4 regions of the Williamsia sp. Y712 genome follow, and region 3 is predicted to be linked to each of the others. Evidence: predicted binding sites of a transcription regulator. Region 3 holds the regulator's gene; each other region holds the start of a gene.

Region 1 (4,490 bases), on a different contig from region 3:
ACTCCGCCTTCCCCTCCGACCGGGATGGACAACAGGCGCTGGGCATCGCTGCGGGGGGAAGTCCACGGCATCCGGCTGTACACCCGCTTGACCGCGGCAGCCAGGCCGCGGCCTGGCGGAGCCTGCAGTGGTAGTTGTCCGAGAAGCGGGTGCGGGTCGATTCTCTCGCGGGATTTGGCCATCATGTCCGCACGCCGGAGCATGTCGGTGGCGTCGAAACCGCTGTCTGCAAACGGAAGTCCAGTCAGGAGGCGATCGAGTTCCGGTATCAGGCCAGGCCAGTGATCGGCGATCCAACGCAGCGCGACCCCCGCCTCGACGACGGTCAACGCCGCCAGCTCACGAGGCGAGAGTTGCTGCAGCGGATAGCGTCCGATGTCGTCTTTGGATGGCGAACACTGCAGCGCAACACCGCAGGTCAGTGTTCGTGTTGTCCAATCCGTCGAGATCGCTGGATAGGGTACCTGGACAATGTTCTGAAGGTTGTTGAGTCCGAACGTTCGATGCTCGCCTGTCATCAGTCGGGCACCGCTCCGTCGCCGCCCGGAGAAGGCGACGGCAGTCAGGCCGCAGCTGCGCTCGACGGTGAGCGCAGCCGGGATCGGCGTCGCGTTCAACGTGAAACACTCACGTTGCCAGCGACGTTCGCTCCGGCAAGGATGGTCATCAGAATGTACCGATGTTCTTCATGACCCAATACCAGAACGCGATCACGGCACCCATCGCGCTCCACGCGACCACCAGCCGCAGAATGTCCAGCCACATATCCAGGACCCCATCTCGATGTCGGCGGATATGTCAGTTCTAGACCCATTCACTGACTGCTGTCAATGAAATCTGTCAATGAGTTGAGTGGGCGGTATCAGGCGCAGTGCGCGCCCGCCATCGCGGTGGCCCTATTTCTGACTCGGCGATTGACTGCCTGTCTGCCCGAAACATGTGTTCCATGAGGGCTATTCGTCGCGCTCGGGATCGTCGATGCCGGGATCCGGTGGGATGTCAGATTCGTCGCCGGTCAGTTCCGCCAACTTTTCGGCCAGTGCCGCTTGCCGGTCGGCGAGGACTTTTTGCCAGGCCGCTGCGAAGGTTTCGTTGACGTGCTGGGCGCGGTTGACCCGCGGTGTGCGTTCTGGATCAACCGACGCCGGCGGTATCCAGCCGACTCGACCCGTGTCGGGGCCTTCGGTGATCATGATTGTCCGCCACTGATGTGGGCCATCACCGATGAGTTTGTGGTGCGGCGGGCACGCTGACCCCATCAGATCGATGTCGGTCAGACCACCGTTGATCCATGCAAGTAGGTGATGGGCCTCGACCCAGGTCGCTGGATTGGTGCAGCCTGGATGCGAACAACCCCGATCCCGGACGAACAACGCGAGCCGCTGGCCCTTCTGCGCGGTCCGTTTGGTCCGGGCCAGATACAACACCTCCGCGGAGTGGTCGGCGAACACGGCCAAATATTTGTCGGACCGGGCTGCCAGGTGCAGGGCCTCTTTGACTGGAATATCCACTCCCGACGCCGTTCTGGCGATCCCCGCACAGTCGTCGAGCTGCTCTTTGGTCATCGTGATGATCAACTGCGCCGGCAAACCCCGATGGGACTTGCCGAGCAGGTTGCATTCCAGAATCGTTGTCAGGATCGCCTTGAGCGCGTCGTGGCATTGTTGGCCCTTCGAGCGGGTATCACGCTCAGCGGCAGCCTTGACCAGTTCAGCATCCTGTTTCGGATCATCGGAGGCCCCGGTCGGCGAGTTGGGGTCGGCCGGGTTGTTCATCCCCGGCGCCGCCCACACATCCATCACCGTCTTGAACAACGCCAACGTTTCCGGATCCAGGGTGCCCGAGATCTTGGCCATCAGATCCACACCCTGACCACCGATCCCCACCGAACGTTTGCGGGCCCGATCCGAATCATCGGTCAGCCGGCCATCGGGATCAACCCGGGCCAACACCGCACGACCCGATGCCGCCAACTGCGTCGGGTCTTGGCTGACGGCTTCTTCGGTCATCCAGTGATCGGCCACGTCATACACCGCCGGATCAGCCGCGGACGGAATGTGTTTGCGCACATCCAACATCACATCCATATGCGCGGCCCCGATCAGCCCGTGAGCCCAGGCCTGTTCGGCGGCAGGGCATTTCGGCGCCAACTCCTCACCCTGCATCGTGTGGAATCGGCCGACCGCCTCCAACCCGCGGATCCGGGAGAAGGTTTGTCCTTTGGTCAGCCGCAACTCGCTGCGGGTGAAACTGAACAGTGACGAGTACCCGGCTTCGGTAAACGATGACCGATCCGAAACCCGCAACAGGTGCCGCAACCCGGTGAACTCAAGCTTGCGCACTATCCGTTCATGCACCCGCACAAGCTCATTGACTTCCGCCCCAGACATGCTGAATCGGCGCAGTCTGCGATATCGGCAACGAGCAACTCCAACTCGAGGTACTTACGCACCAACACCGGCGCCGAAGAAGAATCAACCCCAACTTCATCAGATGGATCGTCAGTCATCATGCCCCCCAGCACATCTGATTGAAATCTTTCAACCAGAATACTCCGGATAACACGGTGTGTCGAATGTTTGTTCGAGTAATGGTTTGGGGCTCTGTCCGAACTAAACTCCCTGTGGAGGAACGTGTTGCGCACGTCGTGCAATCCTGCAACCGGTCAGCGGGGTTCCAAGCCTCGCATCACGCCGGCCACGTATTGATCGAGAGCATGCGGATCTTGTGGTCCTTCGTGGCTCACGGTCAGGTAGGCATAGAGACCGAGGAAGAAGAAGAGCGCACTGTGCGCGGGGTCGACGTCGGCGTAGATCTCACCGCGATCGCGGGCCTGTTCGATCTGGGTGACGACGAGTTCGATGACGGATAGACCTTTGGCGGGGGTGAGATCGAGCTGTGGTCGGGTGGGCGAGAAATACAGGGCCAGGACATCCCGGAACAGATTCCTTCCGAGCCTGCGCTTTGCTGATTTTGTCAGGCGGACAGTCTCGGAGAGCACGTCGGCCAAACCGGGTGACTTGGCGATGAATCGCTCAAGATCTCTTGCGGCTCTGGCGACCTCGGCGTTCTCGATCTCGATGAGGACGTGCTCTTTGCTGGGGAAATGGAAGTAGAACGTACCGCGTGCGACACCTGCTGCAGCTACGATGGCACCGACATCGGCGTCGGCCACGCCAGTTCGTTTGAATTCGGCCACCGCGGCATCGAAGATGCGTCGACGTGTCTCGAGGCGCTGTGCCGCACGCCCATTCGGCTTGTCTGGAATCCGCGGTCCGAGTTCCTTCTCCGCAGCGTTGCCGTGACCCGTCATCTGTCCGAGTCTAGGTTGCGATCACGCGCTCGCCGTTGTTCTCCACCGTGGACGCGATCGCGGTGGTGGCCTGATCGGTGCTCTCAGCGGGTGGGGTCTTCGTAGCGGGCGAGGCGGTTGTGTAGTTGGCGGAGTGTTTCCTCCACCTCGTCGAGGAAGCTGTCGACGTCGTCTTCGTTGTAGCCGCGTTTGCCCAGCGGGGGCTTGCGGAAAGCAACCTTGTGGACGTCCGACGCGGTGACCAATGGGTGAGGTGAATTATCCGTGGTGTGCATTTTGCCGTCCTCCTGGGCTTGCCCGACACAGATTGGTATCGAGCATAACGGCTTTGCGATCGCGAACAAAGGGTTCGTTGGTCTTGAGGCCCAGGTTGCAGGCGGGTATTGGTGGAGACGTCGACTGACCGCTCGGTGTCAGATGAGCGTCGACCAGTACCACCAGAAATGCTGTCCGATCAGGCCGGCGATCACGAGAATCCACACCACCGGAATCAGGGAATGGATGCTCAGGGCCGCGTTCATCATCTTCCGTGGGAAACCGCCCGTGATGTAGTCGTCGGCATTGCGCAGGCTCACGTAGCAGAACGCGACAATGGTCACGACCCAGACAACCATGCAATACGGGCACAACGCATCGATGCGGTAAAGGCTCTGGAAAATCAACCAGTGTATGAAGACGATGCCGGCGGTCAGCCCGACCTGCATGCCGAGCATGATCAGCGCAGAAGGTCTGCGTCCCATCATGACGGCGATCGCCAGCAGGGCCGAGAAACCGACGAGTCCGATCAGCGAATTCGGAAATCCGAAGAGCGCCGCCTGGGACGTGTCCATGATCGAACCGCAGTTCAATACCGGGCTGATATCGCAACTGGTCACATAGTCCGGGTTCTCCGCCAGTTCGAACTTCTCGACGGTCAAGGTGAACGACGCCGCCAGGCCGATGACGCCGCAGATACCCAGGATCCAGGGGAGCAGTCGAGGAAAAAGGACCAGTGGTGCGTCGTCGGTGCTGTCCTGGGTGGAAGTGTCTGTCGCTGTCACTGCCACATCGCCTTGCCGTTCATGCCACGAATCTACCCGCGAGGGTTCAGGCGACTGCTTCTTCGCCGATCAGAGTGGTCCGGTGCATGAGCCGGCGTGAGGTGGCGGTGTAGGGGATCGCCCGATGGAGCATGCCG
Region 2 (4,490 bases), on a different contig from region 3:
GCCGCCGGGTGATGCAGCTTGAGCCACGACGAATAGAAGACCAGGGAGGCGAAACTCTGCGAATGGCTCTCGGGGAAACCGAAATTGGCAAAGGCAGCCATCTTCTCGAAGATGCGATCGGCCACTTCCCCGGTGATCCCGTGCAGGTCTTCCATGCCTTGGTAGAACCGGCTGCGCAGGCGATCCATCTTCTCTGGTGATCGTTTCGACCCCATCGCCCGTCGCAACTGATCGGCCTCGGCGGCGCTGAAGCCGGCAACATCGACCGCCAACTGCATGAGTTGTTCCTGGAACAGCGGTACCCCGAGGGTCCGTTTGAGCGCCTGCTCCATCGAGGGATGCTCACAGGTCGGCTCTTCCAGACCATTGCGACGACGAATGTAGGGATGCACAGACCCACCCTGGATCGGGCCCGGCCGGATCAGTGCCACCTCGACCACCAGGTCGTAGAACTTTCGGGGTTTGAGCCGCGGCAGGGTGGCCATCTGTGCCCGCGACTCCACCTGGAACACACCGACGGTGTCGGCGCGACAGAGCATGTCGTACACCGCTTTTTCGGTGAGATCGATCTTCGCCAGGTCGACGTGGATGTCGCGATGCTCGGCCAGGAAGTCGATGGCGTAGTGGATGGCCGAGAGCATGCCCAGGCCCAGCAGGTCGAACTTCACCAGACCGATTGCGGCACAATCATCTTTGTCCCACTGCAACACACTGCGGCCGGGCATCCGCGCCCATTCGGTTGGGCATACGTCGGCGATCGGCCGATCACAGATGACCATGCCACCGGAGTGGATGCCCAGATGCCTTGGCATGCCGTTGATCTGCTCGGCCAGATCGAGCACGTCGTCGGGGATGTCGGTCTCGGCCGATTGGGCAGCGCCATACCGGTGCACCTGTTTGCTCCAGGCATCCTGCTGACCCACCGAGTATCCGAGGGCACGAGCCATGTCGCGCACCGACGACTTACCGCGGTAGGTGATCACATTCGCCACCTGGGCCGCGTTCTGCCTGCCGTAGCGCCGGTAGACGTACTGGATGGCCTCTTCACGCCGATCCGATTCGATGTCGACATCGATGTCCGGTGGGCCGTCCCTGGCCGGGGACAAGAACCGCTCGAACAGCAAGCCGTTGCTGACCGCATCCACCGCGGTGACACCGAGGGCATAACAGACCGCCGAGTTCGCGGCGCTACCTCGTCCCTGACACAGGATGTCGTTGGCACGACAGAACGAGACGATGTCGTGTACCACCAGGAAGTAGCCAGGGAAGCCCAGTGAATCGATCACGTTCAGCTCGTGTTCGATCTGCTGGTACGCCTTGGGATGCTCCTGCGGGGTGCCATATCGCTCCAATGCCCCACGTGCGGTGAGCTCACGCAACCACGAACTCTCCGTATACCCTTGCGGCACATCGAAAGGCGGTAGCTGCGGCGCGATCAGATGCAGCCCGAATGCCAGGTCTTTGGCCAGCATGACGGCGTTGTCGAGGGACTCCGGATGTGCGGCGAGCAACCGGGCCATCTCATCCCCGCTGCGCAGATGCGCGCCACCGAGTGGACCGAGCCACCCGTCCATCTCGTCGAGGCTGCGCCGTGCCCGCACCGCAGCCATCGCCATCGCCAGACGCCGACGCTCCGGTGCCGCGAAGTGCGCGCCCGTGGTCGCGACAGTCTGCACCCGATTCCGATGGGCGATCTGCGCGAGGGCGGCATTGCGCTCGTCGTCTTCGGGAACACCGTGGACGGTCAGTTCCATCACCACGTTGTCGCGGCCGAACCTGCCAACCAGATCACGCAGTGCCTTCTCGGCAGCCGACGGACCACCCGTCTCCAGTGCGCGTCGTACATCACCCTTGCGGCAACCGGTCAGGATCAGCCAATGTCCTTGCGCCGCCTGCGCCAGCGTGTCGATGTCGAAGCGCAGCAACCCCTTCTCCCCGGCCGCCATGTGGCCGTCGGCCAGTTGACGCGACAGACGGCGGTAACCCTCCTGCCCCCGGGCCAGGACGAGCAGGTGCGAACCGCTCGGGTCGGCGATCCCGGTCCGAGACGAGTCGTGTTCCAACGACAACTCGGATCCGAAGATGGTGGGCAGTTCCCATTCCCGGGCGGCCTCGGCAAACCGCACCACCCCGTAGAAGCCGTTGTGATCGGTGATCGCCAGCGCCTCGAGTCCCAGCCGGTAGGCCTCCTGCGCCATCTCTTCCGGACTACTGGCACCGTCGAGAAAACTGTACGAGGTATGGGCATGCAATTCGGCGTACGGAGTGGCAGAAGCACCCCTGCTGAGCGCTCCGGCCTCATAGGGCTCGCGCTTGCGGGACCAGGCCGGACTATCACTGCCATCACCGGCAAATGTCTCACCGGACCGGCCGCCGTCGGACGGTCGACCGGACAGTACGCGCTCCATCTCCGACCAGGTCGGAGGGCCATTGTGCCAGCCCATAACCCATGGTATCGAACATAGTTTCGATCAACAAGTCGCCCTCACACCTCGACCAGGGCCGATGGCAGTGAACTACTTCGGTGCCGTGAATCCGACTCTGGCATTGTTGCCTCACATGACGGAACGCATCACAGCTCACCGGGTCGAGCCCGATCGGGGCGGTCGGATACTGACCGCGACATCGGCGCTCGACACCCCGTTCCTCGCGGTCGACGAGCAGGTACTCGATGCGAACATCGCCCGCATGTCGGCCTTTGCGGCTGCGGCCGGCCTCCGGTTGCGTCCCCACGCGAAGACGCACAAATCACTCATCCTGGGACAACGCCAATTGGACGGCGGCGCAACAGGCCTGACGGTTGCCACCATCGCAGAAGCGGAATCCTTTGCTGCCGGGGGTTTCTCGGACCTCTTCATCGCCTATCCACTGTGGCTGACCGAGAACAAGGCCGTACGACTGCGTGCGGTGATGGAGCGGGCGCGGGTGCTGCTCGCGGTCGATTCGGTTGCCGGCGCACAGCAACTCGCAGCGCACCTCCCCGGGGCTTCGGTACTGGTCGAGGTCGATTCGGGACATCACCGTACCGGTGTCGCCCCTGAGGTCGTCGGCGATGTGGGAGCAGGCGCGGTCGAAGCGGGATTGCAGGTGCTCGGGAGCTTCACCTTTCCCGGACACAGCTACCGACCCGGTGGCCCGTCCGATGCCGCCGGGGAGGAATCGCGCGCCCTGGCAGTGGCCGCCGAATCACTGCGCAGCCGCCAGATCGACCCGGTGATCCGCAGCGGCGGTTCCACGCCTTCGGTATCTGATGCCGATCCCACGGTCCTCACCGAGATCCGGCCGGGTGTCTACGTGTTCAACGACGCGCAGCAGGTCGAACTCGGGATCGCTACCATGGCCGATGTGGCATTGACGGCAATCGGCACCGTGGTGCACAGCAACGGAGCAAAGGCCATCGTCGACGTGGGCAGCAAAGTCCTCGGGGCAGACCAGCCGGCCTGGATCAGCGGTGGTGGACGGCTTCCCGACGAACCCGAGGCGCGCGTCACCGCACTCTCCGAGCATCACGCAACCATTGATTTCTCGAACACCTCGCGCACCCCGGCACCGGGGATGCGGGTCCGGATCGCCCCCAATCATGTGTGCACTGCCGTCAATCTCGCCGATGAGCTGGTCGTGGTCGGCGCGGATGACGTGGTGACGCACTGGCCCGTCACCGCCCGTGGAGCCAACACGTGAAGCGACTCGGAACCGTGGCTCTGGCAGCCCTGACACTGGCCGTGTCCGCGTGCGCTCCGGACGAACAACCCGAGGTGACACTGGAATTGACCGCAGCCCCCGACATCGAGTTCGACCAGATCGGCATCGATGAGGTCCGCGACACAGCAACCGAATTGGTCTCCTCCACCAGCGAACTGGGGGTCGACATGATCCGCAGCGCCCAGTCAGCGGCCGATCAGCAGGCCGCCAATGCGGTGGTGTCTCCCTGGGGAGCCATGGTCACGCTGCAGATGGTGCGGGCCGGAGCCGGCGGCAACACCGCTGTCGAACTCGATTCCGTACTCGATGTCACCGATACCGACACCGTGGCAGCACTGATCGGTCAGCTCGATCAGGTTTCGGGTGATCCCGGCAGCGTCGATCGGAAGAACCCACCGTCGCCCCCGGTGTTCCACCAGGCATCGGGGATCTTCATCGACGACTCCCTCGAGGTCGGTGCCGACTACCTCGAAGTGCTCGGACGCAGCTTCGGTACCGGCGTCTACCCGGTCAACTTCTCGGTGCCGCAGACCGAATCAGCACTCAACCAGTGGGTTTCGGTCAACACCGGTGGAGAGATCTCACAAACCCCCACCGAGTACAGCACCGAAACCGTGATCAGTCTGCTGTCCACGGTCTTCCTCGCCGGCGCGTGGCAACAACCGTTTTCACCGGACTCCACGACCCCTGCCGAGTTCACCGCCACCGGCGGTTCGGTGTCCAAGGTCGCCACGATGAACAAGACCTTGACCGTACCGCTGCGTCGCGGTCCCGGATGGACCGCGATC
Region 3 (4,490 bases):
AGACCTTGATGGAACGTACGATTTTCGAGCCTGAACACCTCCTCTACCGCGATTCGTACCGAAGCTTCCTCGAACAGCATGTGGCGCCGCACCACGCCCGCTGGGAAGAGCAGAACATCGTCGATCGCGATGTGTGGATCGAAGCAGGTAAGAACGGCTTCCTGGCCGTGGACGCACCCGAAGAGTTCGGCGGCGGCGGAGTCGACGACTTCCGCTACCAGGCCATCGTCTCCGAGGAGTCCGCACGGGGCGGGTTCAGCGGCCTGGGATTCACCCTGCACAACGACGTCATCGCGCCGTACCTGCTGGAGCTGACCAACGATGAGCAGAAGGCGCGTTGGCTTCCGGGATTCACCTCCGGTGAGCTCATCACCGCCATCGCCATGACCGAGCCCGGAACCGGTTCGGATCTGCAGGGCATCAAGACCAACGCCAAGAAAGACGGCGACCACTGGGTGCTCAACGGATCGAAGACGTTCATCACCAACGGCATCAACGCCGACCTGGTGATCGTGGTCGCGCGCACCGACCCCGAGGCAGGCGCGAAGGGATTCAGCCTGCTGGTCGTCGAGCGTGGCATGAAGGGTTTCGAGCGCGGCCGCAACCTCGACAAGGTCGGCATGAAGGCGCAGGACACAGCCGAACTGAGCTTCGACAACGTCCGCGTGCCCGCCGAGAACCTGCTCGGTGAAGAAGGCCTCGGCTTCATCTACCTGATGCAGAACCTGCCCCGCGAACGCCTGTCGATCGCAGTGGTCGCCGCGGCGGCGATGGAGCAGGTGCTGGAGACCACCGTTCAGTACGCCAAGGACCGCAAGGCCTTCGGTCGCTCGATCGGAAACTTCCAGAACACCCGGTTCCTGCTGGCCGAACTGGCCACCTCGACCACGACGACGCGTGTCTTCGTCGATCACTGCATCGGTCTGCTGAACGAGAAGAAGCTGACCGTCCCGGACGCCGCAATGGCCAAGTATTACGCCACCGAGAACCAGGTGCACCTGGTCGACCGGTGTCTGCAGCTGCACGGCGGATACGGATACATGCGTGAATACTCGGTCGCCAAGGCGTTCCTCGACTCTCGCGTGCAGACCATCTACGGCGGCACGACCGAGATCATGAAGGAAGTGATCGGACGCAGTCTCGGGGTCTGATCACTTCGTGATCCCCTGAACTCGAAAGGCGGGGTGTACCGGGATATCCCGGTACACCCCGCCTTTGATCGCTCTGAGAGTGATCTGCCTACGACTCGGAGCTCAGAGTCGGCGCATCACTGTGACGACCTTGCCCAGGATGACGGCATCGTTGCCCGGGATGGGATCGAACACCGGGTTGTGCGGCATCAGCCACACGGCGTCCTTGGTGCGCTTGAATGTCTTGATCGTGGCGTCGCCGTCGATCATCGCCGCAACGATGTCGCCGTTGTCGGCAACATTCTGCTGGCGTACGACCACCCAGTCACCGTCGCAGATCGCGGCGTCGATCATCGATTCACCGACGACCCTGAGCAGGAACAGTGAACCTTCACCGACCAGCTCTTTGGGGAGCGGGAAGACGTCTTCGACGGCTTCTTCGGCGAGGATCGGACCGCCGGCCGCGATCCGGCCGAGGACCGGGACGAACGTCGGTGTCGGCAGGGATTCGTCCGGTGTCTGAACCTGCCCGGCCGCTGTGGCCGGGTTCAGGTCGGTGTCCTGGATGTTCACCGCTCGAGGCCGGTTGTTCTCGCGCTGCAGGAAACCCTTGCGTTCGAGCGTGCGGAGCTGGTGGGCGACCGACGACGTTGAGGTCAGACCGACGGCGTCACCGATCTCCCGGATGCTCGGCGGGTAGCCGCGCTCGCGAACCGAGGTACGGATGACCTCGAGAACTGCTTTCTGACGGGGGGTCAGTGAGCCCTCGGCGAGTGGTTCGGTGGCGACAACAGTGGTCGCGGCCCCGTCCGCCGGTGTCGGGGGCTGGGTTGTATCGGCCATCAGGTCCTCCAGTTCATGCGGTATCGGGCGGGGTCCATGTCGACAAAGATAGTGCAAATGGTCACAAGTCTCAAACATTTGTTCGATCAGGCGTGGCGCTTTGTCGGAGGCCCGTGGTACAAATCGAACACTCTTTCAATCGAACGAGTGATCGAATAGAGATCGAAACCGATGATCGAGGACTGAACCCCATGACTGCAGCCACCACCATCATCCGGCCGGCCACAGCTCGGCCTGTTCACCACTCCGAGAGCGGTACCGCCCCGCGCACCACGCGCCCGGTACGGCCCGCGGACACATCACGCCCGGCCGGTCGCCGTCTGCCTGCGCAGCGCCGGGTCGCCGTCTCGTGTGCCGATTCGCGTAATTCCGAGCGGCGGATACCGACCGCTCGCGAGATGGTCTTCGCCCGCAGACGCGCCTGGGCGGCTGCGTCGGTCACCGGCGTCGGTCTGATGCTCGTGGTGGCGTTCATGACCTTCTTCGGCGGCGTCATGCAACAGTCCGCCGATCCGGCCCGCGTCGGAACCGAGGTCGTCCGGGTCCAATCGGGGGAGTCGTTGGGCGCCATCGCCTCCCGCATCGCACCCGAGATGCCGACCGAAGCCGTGGTTGCGAAGATCATGGAACTCAACGCCATGAACAACTCGGCACTGTCGGTGGGTCAGGCATTGGTCACCCCCGTCTACGCGAGGTAGACCGTGGAGGGGCCGCGATCGCGGACGGTATCCTCGGAGTCACAGTGTCTGGTCACTCCGCCCAGGCCGTCGACCGTCGAGGAATCGTGCATGCATTGCCCGTTTTGCAAGAACGAGGACACCCGCGTAATCGATTCGCGGGTGGCGGACGAGGGTCAGGCCATCCGTCGCCGCCGCGCCTGTTCGCAGTGTGCACGCCGTTTCACCACGGTGGAGACCGCGGTGCTCTCGGTGGTCAAGCGAACGGGCGTCACTGAACCGTTCAGTCGTGAGAAGGTCATGCGCGGCGTCCGCCGGGCCTGCCAGGGCCGTTCGGTCGACGACGACAAATTGCAGCATCTCGCGCAGCAGGTGGAAGAAGCGGTGCGGGCATCAGGCTCGGCGGAAGTGCCGGCCAATGAGGTCGGTCTGGCTATCCTCGGCCCGCTTCGCGATCTCGATGAGGTCGCATACCTGCGATTCGCCTCCGTCTACCGGTCATTCGACTCGGTGGATGATTTCCAGAAAGAAATCGACGACCTCCGGTCGAGCAAGCCTTAGCGCCACTACCGCAAGTCGCGGATCGCCTTGATGGCACGTTTTTCTGAGATCGGGTAAGCGGTTCGGAGCTGTTGAGCAAACAGTCCGACGCGCAATTCCTCGACAATCCAGCCCGCGGCCTCGCTGACCGCATCGCGCCGCTGCGGCGGGATCATCTGCAGATGGTCTGTCCATGCGGCCACCACGCGATCGATGGCTGCCATCGACGCGGCGTCCCGAGAAGCGGAGGCCGGCAGCTGTTCCAGCCGGGCCAGGGCAGCATCCAGATACCGCGGGATCTCGGGGAGGTGTTCGCCACCGGTGGCCGAGATGAACCCGTCGAAGACAAGATCCGCGAGTTGATCGCGCACGTCGTCGGCAGCGTCAGTCACCGTGCTGGCCGCGATGGCGGTACGCAGCGGAGCCACCCGGGTCAAGATCGCCGCGGCTTGGCGCAATTTGGTGGTGGCCCGACTCGTGACCTGCCCGGCGACATGGCCTTTCAGCGCGGCGTAGTCGGCAGCGGTCCAGACCTCCGGCTGCGGGGGAACCAGGTCGATCACCGCCGCCCGCACGCAATCGGTGAGCAATGCCTCACCGCTGGGGTAAGGGCTTTGGCTCAGTGCCAGCCGCTCCGCGGTCCCGAGTGCAGAAGTCGCGTTCTGACGTAGGCCCGGCACATCATTGAGAAGCAGTCCGATCAGGGCGTTGTACATCGCGCTGCGCTGCTCGGACTCGGTCGACATCGGGGCAACGGTGAAGCCGCCTTTGCGGGGCACCAAAGCCGGGTAGCTCGTGATCTCCTGTCCGGCAACGGTGTTGCGGACCGAGCGCGCGATGGTTCCGAACGTCTTGTCTGTCCAGGTGGTTGCCACCGGCGTCGACTCGGTCGCGGCCTCCTTCTCTAGAGCCGCGCGAGCCTTGCCGCCGAGTCGGTCCTGGAGCTCTGTCAACGATTTGGAGTGGCCCAACTCCTGACCGTCCGGGGCCAGGGCCACGAAGGTCATTCGCAGGTGGTCGGGCAGCGCGGTCGGCCTCAGGTCGGCGGCTGCGATCCGCACGCCGGTGAGGCGGGTGAGTTCGGCGGCGACGGCGGACGTCAGGGGCTTGGCACGCGGTGTCACCGCATCAAGGATCTGTGAGGCCAGATCCGGTGCCGGACCGATCTCGCGCCGAAGGGTTTTCGGCAGTGTGCGGATCAATTCGGTGACGAGTTCGGTGCGCATTCCGGGGACCAGCCAGTCGAAGCCCGAAGGTCGGGCCCGCGTCAGCAGGGGCAGCGGAATCAGCACACTGACGC
Region 4 (4,490 bases), on a different contig from region 3:
AAGCTCGCAGGAACGCTGGACGGGATCGCGTCGATGGACTCCGGTTTCCGGACGTTCATCGACCAGACGCCGGTGACACTGCAGGCCGTCGACTCGATCATCGCCGACAACTCGCCGACGATGGTCCAGCTCCTGGGGAGTCTGACGACTGTTGCTCAGCTGACCTATCTGAGAGTCCCTGCGCTACAGGAGTTCTTCTTCCCGCAAGATCGGAACGGCTCGACCCTCGACGCGATCGCATCGGTCATGCGCGACGGAGGTATCTGGGCTGCGGTGAACATCTATCCGCGCAAGAACTGCCAGTACGATCTCCCGCGCCGTCCGCACTGGCAGGTCGACTTCCCGGAGCCCTATCTCTACGGCACCTACTGCACGGAAGATGATCCGTCGATGCTGATCCGCGGTGCCGCCAACGCCCCACGCCCGGCCGGAGACGATTCGGGTGGCCCGCCACCCGGTGCCGATCCGCTCGCGACCGCGTCGCCGACTCCCATTGGACCGGAGTCGATTCCATTGCCCTATGCAGGTCCGGTCCTGCCCTCGGCGCCATGACCACACAGCCCGGTGGTCACCACAACAACAGCGGAGACAATCCAGAGGAGAGAACGATGAGCAAACTCAGCGGAACGGTCACCTCCACTCCCGAAGAAAAATGGGGTTTGATGGCCGAGGATGCGGACGTCGAAGCCGCAGAAGCGGATACACCGGCGGTTGCGGTCGACACCTCGAAGAAGAACCCCGAGAAGGCCGACACTGCGCAGCCCGACACTGCGCAGCCCGACACTGCGCAGACCGACGCAGAGAAAGCCGAAGCAGAGAAGGCCGAAGCAGAGACGGCCGCTGTTGGGAAAGGCACTGTCGGGAAGGGCAACAGGTCGTCTGCCAAGCGGACTCGATCAGTGAAGGGTGCCGACACCGACCGCCGTTCGTGGCGGACGGCGTTCACGATTCGCCGGGCCGCCGTGGGTGCGCTGGCCGTGATCGCCATCGCGGCCATCGTCGTGGCGGCGATCCTGGGTTTGAAGTTGAACGAGCAGAACAACATCGATGCCGCCGCCGACGAAGCCCGGGCTGCGGCCGAGCAATACGCCGTGACCCTGACCAGCGTCAGCTCGGACCGCCTGGACCAGAACTTCGCGGCCGTACTCGACGGGGCCACCGGCGAATTCAAGGACATGTACTCGCAGTCGAGCGGGCAGTTACGCGATCTGCTTGTCGAGAACAAGGCGAACGCACAGGGCACGGTCATCGATTCAGGCATCAAGTCGGCGACGACGTCGAAGGTGGAGGTCATGCTCTTTGTCGACCAGAGCGTCACCAACACCGCGACGCCGGACGCGAGAATCGACCGCAGCCGTGTCCTGATGACCATGGAGAAGGTCGACGGACGCTGGCTGGCCTCCAAGGTCGACCTACCCTGACGTACTCAAGCCCGTGGCGCTGCCGCCCGTTCCGCCAATCGACTGGGACGGACGACAGCACCACACGCGTCTTCACACTATGGAGTTGTCAAAGATGCAAGCGCGGTCCCGACAAGATCTCGGGTGCGCTGGTGGTGGAAAGTTGGTTCAGGCGGCGAGGGTGAGGGTTCGCCGGTTGTAGGCCGGTAAAGGTTTTCGTTGCGGATCGATGTCGGCGGGTGGGATCATCCACGGGTGGCCGTCGGAGCCCATGATGACGTCCCAGTCAGTGTTGTGAACGGACATGTGGCAGGTGCGGCACAGCAGACACCCGTTTTCGAGGGTGGTGAGGCCGCCGTCGACGAAGTGCACGATGTGGTGGCAGTCCGACCAGGTCGCTTTCGCCCCACATTTCACGCAGCAGACGTCGCGGATGTTGATCGCCTTACGGACCAGCCCGGTGAACAATCGTTTCGGCGGTCTCAGATCGATCGGTACGTCCTGCCCGTCGAGGGTGATCGAGGTGATCGACGAATCACAGGCCAACATCGCAGCGGTCGCCTCGGTGACCGGACCCATCCACGGCAGCGTGGCAGCCTCGGGGTGGTCGGCGGGCACGGTGACCATTACCTCGGTCCGGGGCGCCGACACCAGTGTTTGCCCGCCGCCGCCGCAATCCAACAGTTGATGTAACGCATCAGCGCGGCGCTGGGTCGGAGAACGCGGATCATCGGAGCCATCGGGTTCAGGACGCGCCCTTGACCAGAAGTCCAACGCGGAGAACAGCTTTTCCCCGATCACCGCATCAAGATCGAATGTGCCGACACAGCGGCCCTCGTGAACTTTGTATTCGAGACTGTTCAGCGACCGGTCCTCCGCCGGCGGCGGACCACCCGTGTCTTTCGCCACCTCGTTCCCCAGCGCTCGGGCTGCCGCGCTGATCTCTGCGGGTGGCGCTCCGGAGATGGCGTGGTTCAACAATTTCCGTTCGAACTTGATCTGTTGCTCAGCGGTGATCGGATCCTCGGACCGCCCGACGACATGCGCGACGCCCTTGACCACCGCGTCGACGTGTTCGGAGGACAGGAACCCGTCCCGTGAATAGCCGGCGGTACGATCCAGGCCTGCGAGGCCCGGTCCGATGCGCAACCACCGATACGCCGATGCTGGTGCCGAACCAGTGGCCTGCAACAACTTTGACGTGGTAGACCCCTCCTTACGGGCGATACCCGACTCGTCGATCACCGCGGCGCACACCGCGAGTTGATGCTCGGTGACGTTGCGTAGGGTGATCAGATCCTTCGCCATGCCCAACGTGGCAGTTGGATGATCAGGTATGACCAGGTCGACCAGATCGTCGACCATCTCGAGAAGTCGCATGGCACAGCACCTTCCAAGGCAAGAGTGAACCGGGGGCGTCGACCGGAGTGTCTCTGCGGGGAAGGCGTCAGATACGTCGTGCTTGTGGGCGACTGACTTCACTGTACCTATTCGAACGCGTGTTCGCAAGAGTTGATTTCGCCCAATGTGGCTTGGGTGCAATATCTTTCGATAGTGAGACGAAACAAGTCGTGGGGGAGGTCGGTTGGCTGCTATCGCAGGCGGCGTAGGTCTGCGGCTACATATACGTGCACCATGCTGGCGATGACCACGCTGCGGCGAACTGCTAACTCCACAGTGTCACATGGACTTTCGGACGAAAGCGGGTGACTCCTACGCCGGATCCGCGGATCATCGCCTGTGTGCATCTCGGTGTGGTGATGAATCGAAGGAGTTCCGAGACCGCTGGCTGACGGGACGCCGGTGGCAACGTGGACGCACTCCACTGCCCTGCAACCTGCAGTCCGGGGGCCTTGATCTGGATCAGGCGACGGGCTGCCAGGTCGGCGGCGACCGCAAAACCGATGGTCAGGCTCACCCCGCCGCTGCGGTGGACTTCCTCCATCGCGGCGGCATCGCTCTGGAATATTCGTTGTCTGGATTCGGGGATCCCCAGGTCGTGCAACATCTTTGCCTGCACACCGGTGGAGCTTCCGGCGCTGGGGCCGAGCACCCATTGCTGCTCGTGTAGCAGTGTCGATGTGGGCGCTCCGGAGGCGAGTGGGTTGCCTGGTGCCGCAACCGTGATGACCTGGTAGTTGAGGAACGGACGCACCGCGATGGAGTCACTGGGCGGCGCGGCCTGTGGACCCAGCGCTATGTCGACCGCACGTGATTCGATGAGATTCTTGAAGTTGGCGGTCGGATGCACGCTCAACTCCACCGAGAGGTCTTTGGCGCGGGAGGCGAACAATTCGATGAGACCCGGTGCCGCGTGCTCGGCAAATGAGCTCGATGCCGCGATGTTGAGCAGTCGTCGGCCACGGGCTGCTTCTCCGACCTCGATCACGGTCTGCTGCTGAAGACCGAGGATCTCCGTGGCTCGTCCGGCAAGTCTCAGGCCGCCCGGGGTGAATGCCAGCCCGCCGGCGGTCGGTGCGAACAGCGGATCGTCGAGTTCTTTACGCAGTTGCGCAACATGCGTGGAGATCCCGGCGTCGGTCATACCCAGTTCCTGTGCTGCCGCGTGCACGGAACCGTGCCGCACGACGGCGGAATAGGCTCGAAGCTGAGCGGGTGTCACGTTCTGAGCCTACGTTGGAGGTCAGGCCCGACACGTCGATTCGTGAACGGCCAATTACAAAGGGACGCGGGCACAACGGGTCGCGTAGAGGAGTTTGAGAAATGCAGGACGTGCTGGCGGATCTGATGCGCATCTGGGGTTCCGGGGGAACCGCGGGTGTCGGCACTGTCGTGCGGACGTTTCGGTCCGCTCCCAGGCCGGCAGGGGCGCTGATGGTGGTGGCGCCCGACGGTACGGTCAGCGGATCCGTCTCCGGTGGATGTGTGGAAGGCGCGGTCTACGAACTGGCCGCCGACACCGCACAAAATGGTGAACCGGCTCTGGAACGCTATGGCGTCTCGGATGACGACGCGTTCGCCGTGGGCCTGACGTGCGGCGGGATCCTGGATGTATTTGTCGAGGCGATCTCGCAGGAGACATTTCCCGAGCTGGGCCAAATTGCCCAGGACATCGCCGATCATCAACCC

What was found. The regulator LexA, encoded in region 3, represses DNA repair genes until DNA is damaged. The targets are predictions, from matches to a motif close to CGAACANNTGTTCG.
Region 1: a site for LexA is predicted at 2,573-2,586, ahead of AC1D75_RS21915 (HNH endonuclease signature motif containing protein). Genes of this name have one in related genera too.
Region 2: a site for LexA is predicted at 2,457-2,470, ahead of AC1D75_RS24240 (error-prone DNA polymerase). Genes of this name have one in related genera too.
Region 4: a site for LexA is predicted at 2,893-2,906, ahead of AC1D75_RS22255 (HNH endonuclease signature motif containing protein). Genes of this name have one in related genera too.

The regions. Positions count from the first base shown of each region.
Region 1 covers NZ_JCAIUN010000003.1:556,785-561,274, forward strand. The annotation lists gene AC1D75_RS21910 (nitric oxide reductase activation protein NorD) at 1-617, opposite strand, end outside; gene AC1D75_RS21915 (HNH endonuclease signature motif containing protein) at 954-2,342, opposite strand; gene AC1D75_RS21920 (TetR family transcriptional regulator) at 2,666-3,313, opposite strand; gene AC1D75_RS21925 (DivIVA domain-containing protein) at 3,397-3,588, opposite strand; gene AC1D75_RS21930 (vitamin K epoxide reductase family protein) at 3,727-4,353, opposite strand; gene AC1D75_RS21935 (TauD/TfdA dioxygenase family protein) at 4,400-4,490, opposite strand, start outside.
Region 2 covers NZ_JCAIUN010000004.1:226,865-231,354, forward strand. The annotation lists gene AC1D75_RS24240 (error-prone DNA polymerase) at 1-2,444, opposite strand, end outside; gene AC1D75_RS24245 (alanine racemase) at 2,560-3,681, shown strand; gene AC1D75_RS24250 (serpin family protein) at 3,678-4,490, shown strand, end outside.
Region 3 covers NZ_JCAIUN010000002.1:683,096-687,585, reverse strand. The annotation lists gene AC1D75_RS18015 (acyl-CoA dehydrogenase family protein) at 9-1,151, shown strand; gene lexA (transcriptional repressor LexA) at 1,254-1,973, opposite strand; gene AC1D75_RS18005 (LysM peptidoglycan-binding domain-containing protein) at 2,165-2,671, shown strand; gene nrdR (transcriptional regulator NrdR) at 2,762-3,211, shown strand; gene hrpA (ATP-dependent RNA helicase HrpA) at 3,217-4,490, opposite strand, start outside.
Region 4 covers NZ_JCAIUN010000003.1:624,328-628,817, forward strand. The annotation lists gene AC1D75_RS22245 (MlaD family protein) at 1-552, shown strand, start outside; gene AC1D75_RS22250 (Rv1363c family protein) at 549-1,421, shown strand; gene AC1D75_RS22255 (HNH endonuclease signature motif containing protein) at 1,569-2,780, opposite strand; gene AC1D75_RS22260 (LysR family transcriptional regulator) at 3,067-4,023, opposite strand; gene AC1D75_RS22265 (XdhC family protein) at 4,125-4,490, shown strand, end outside.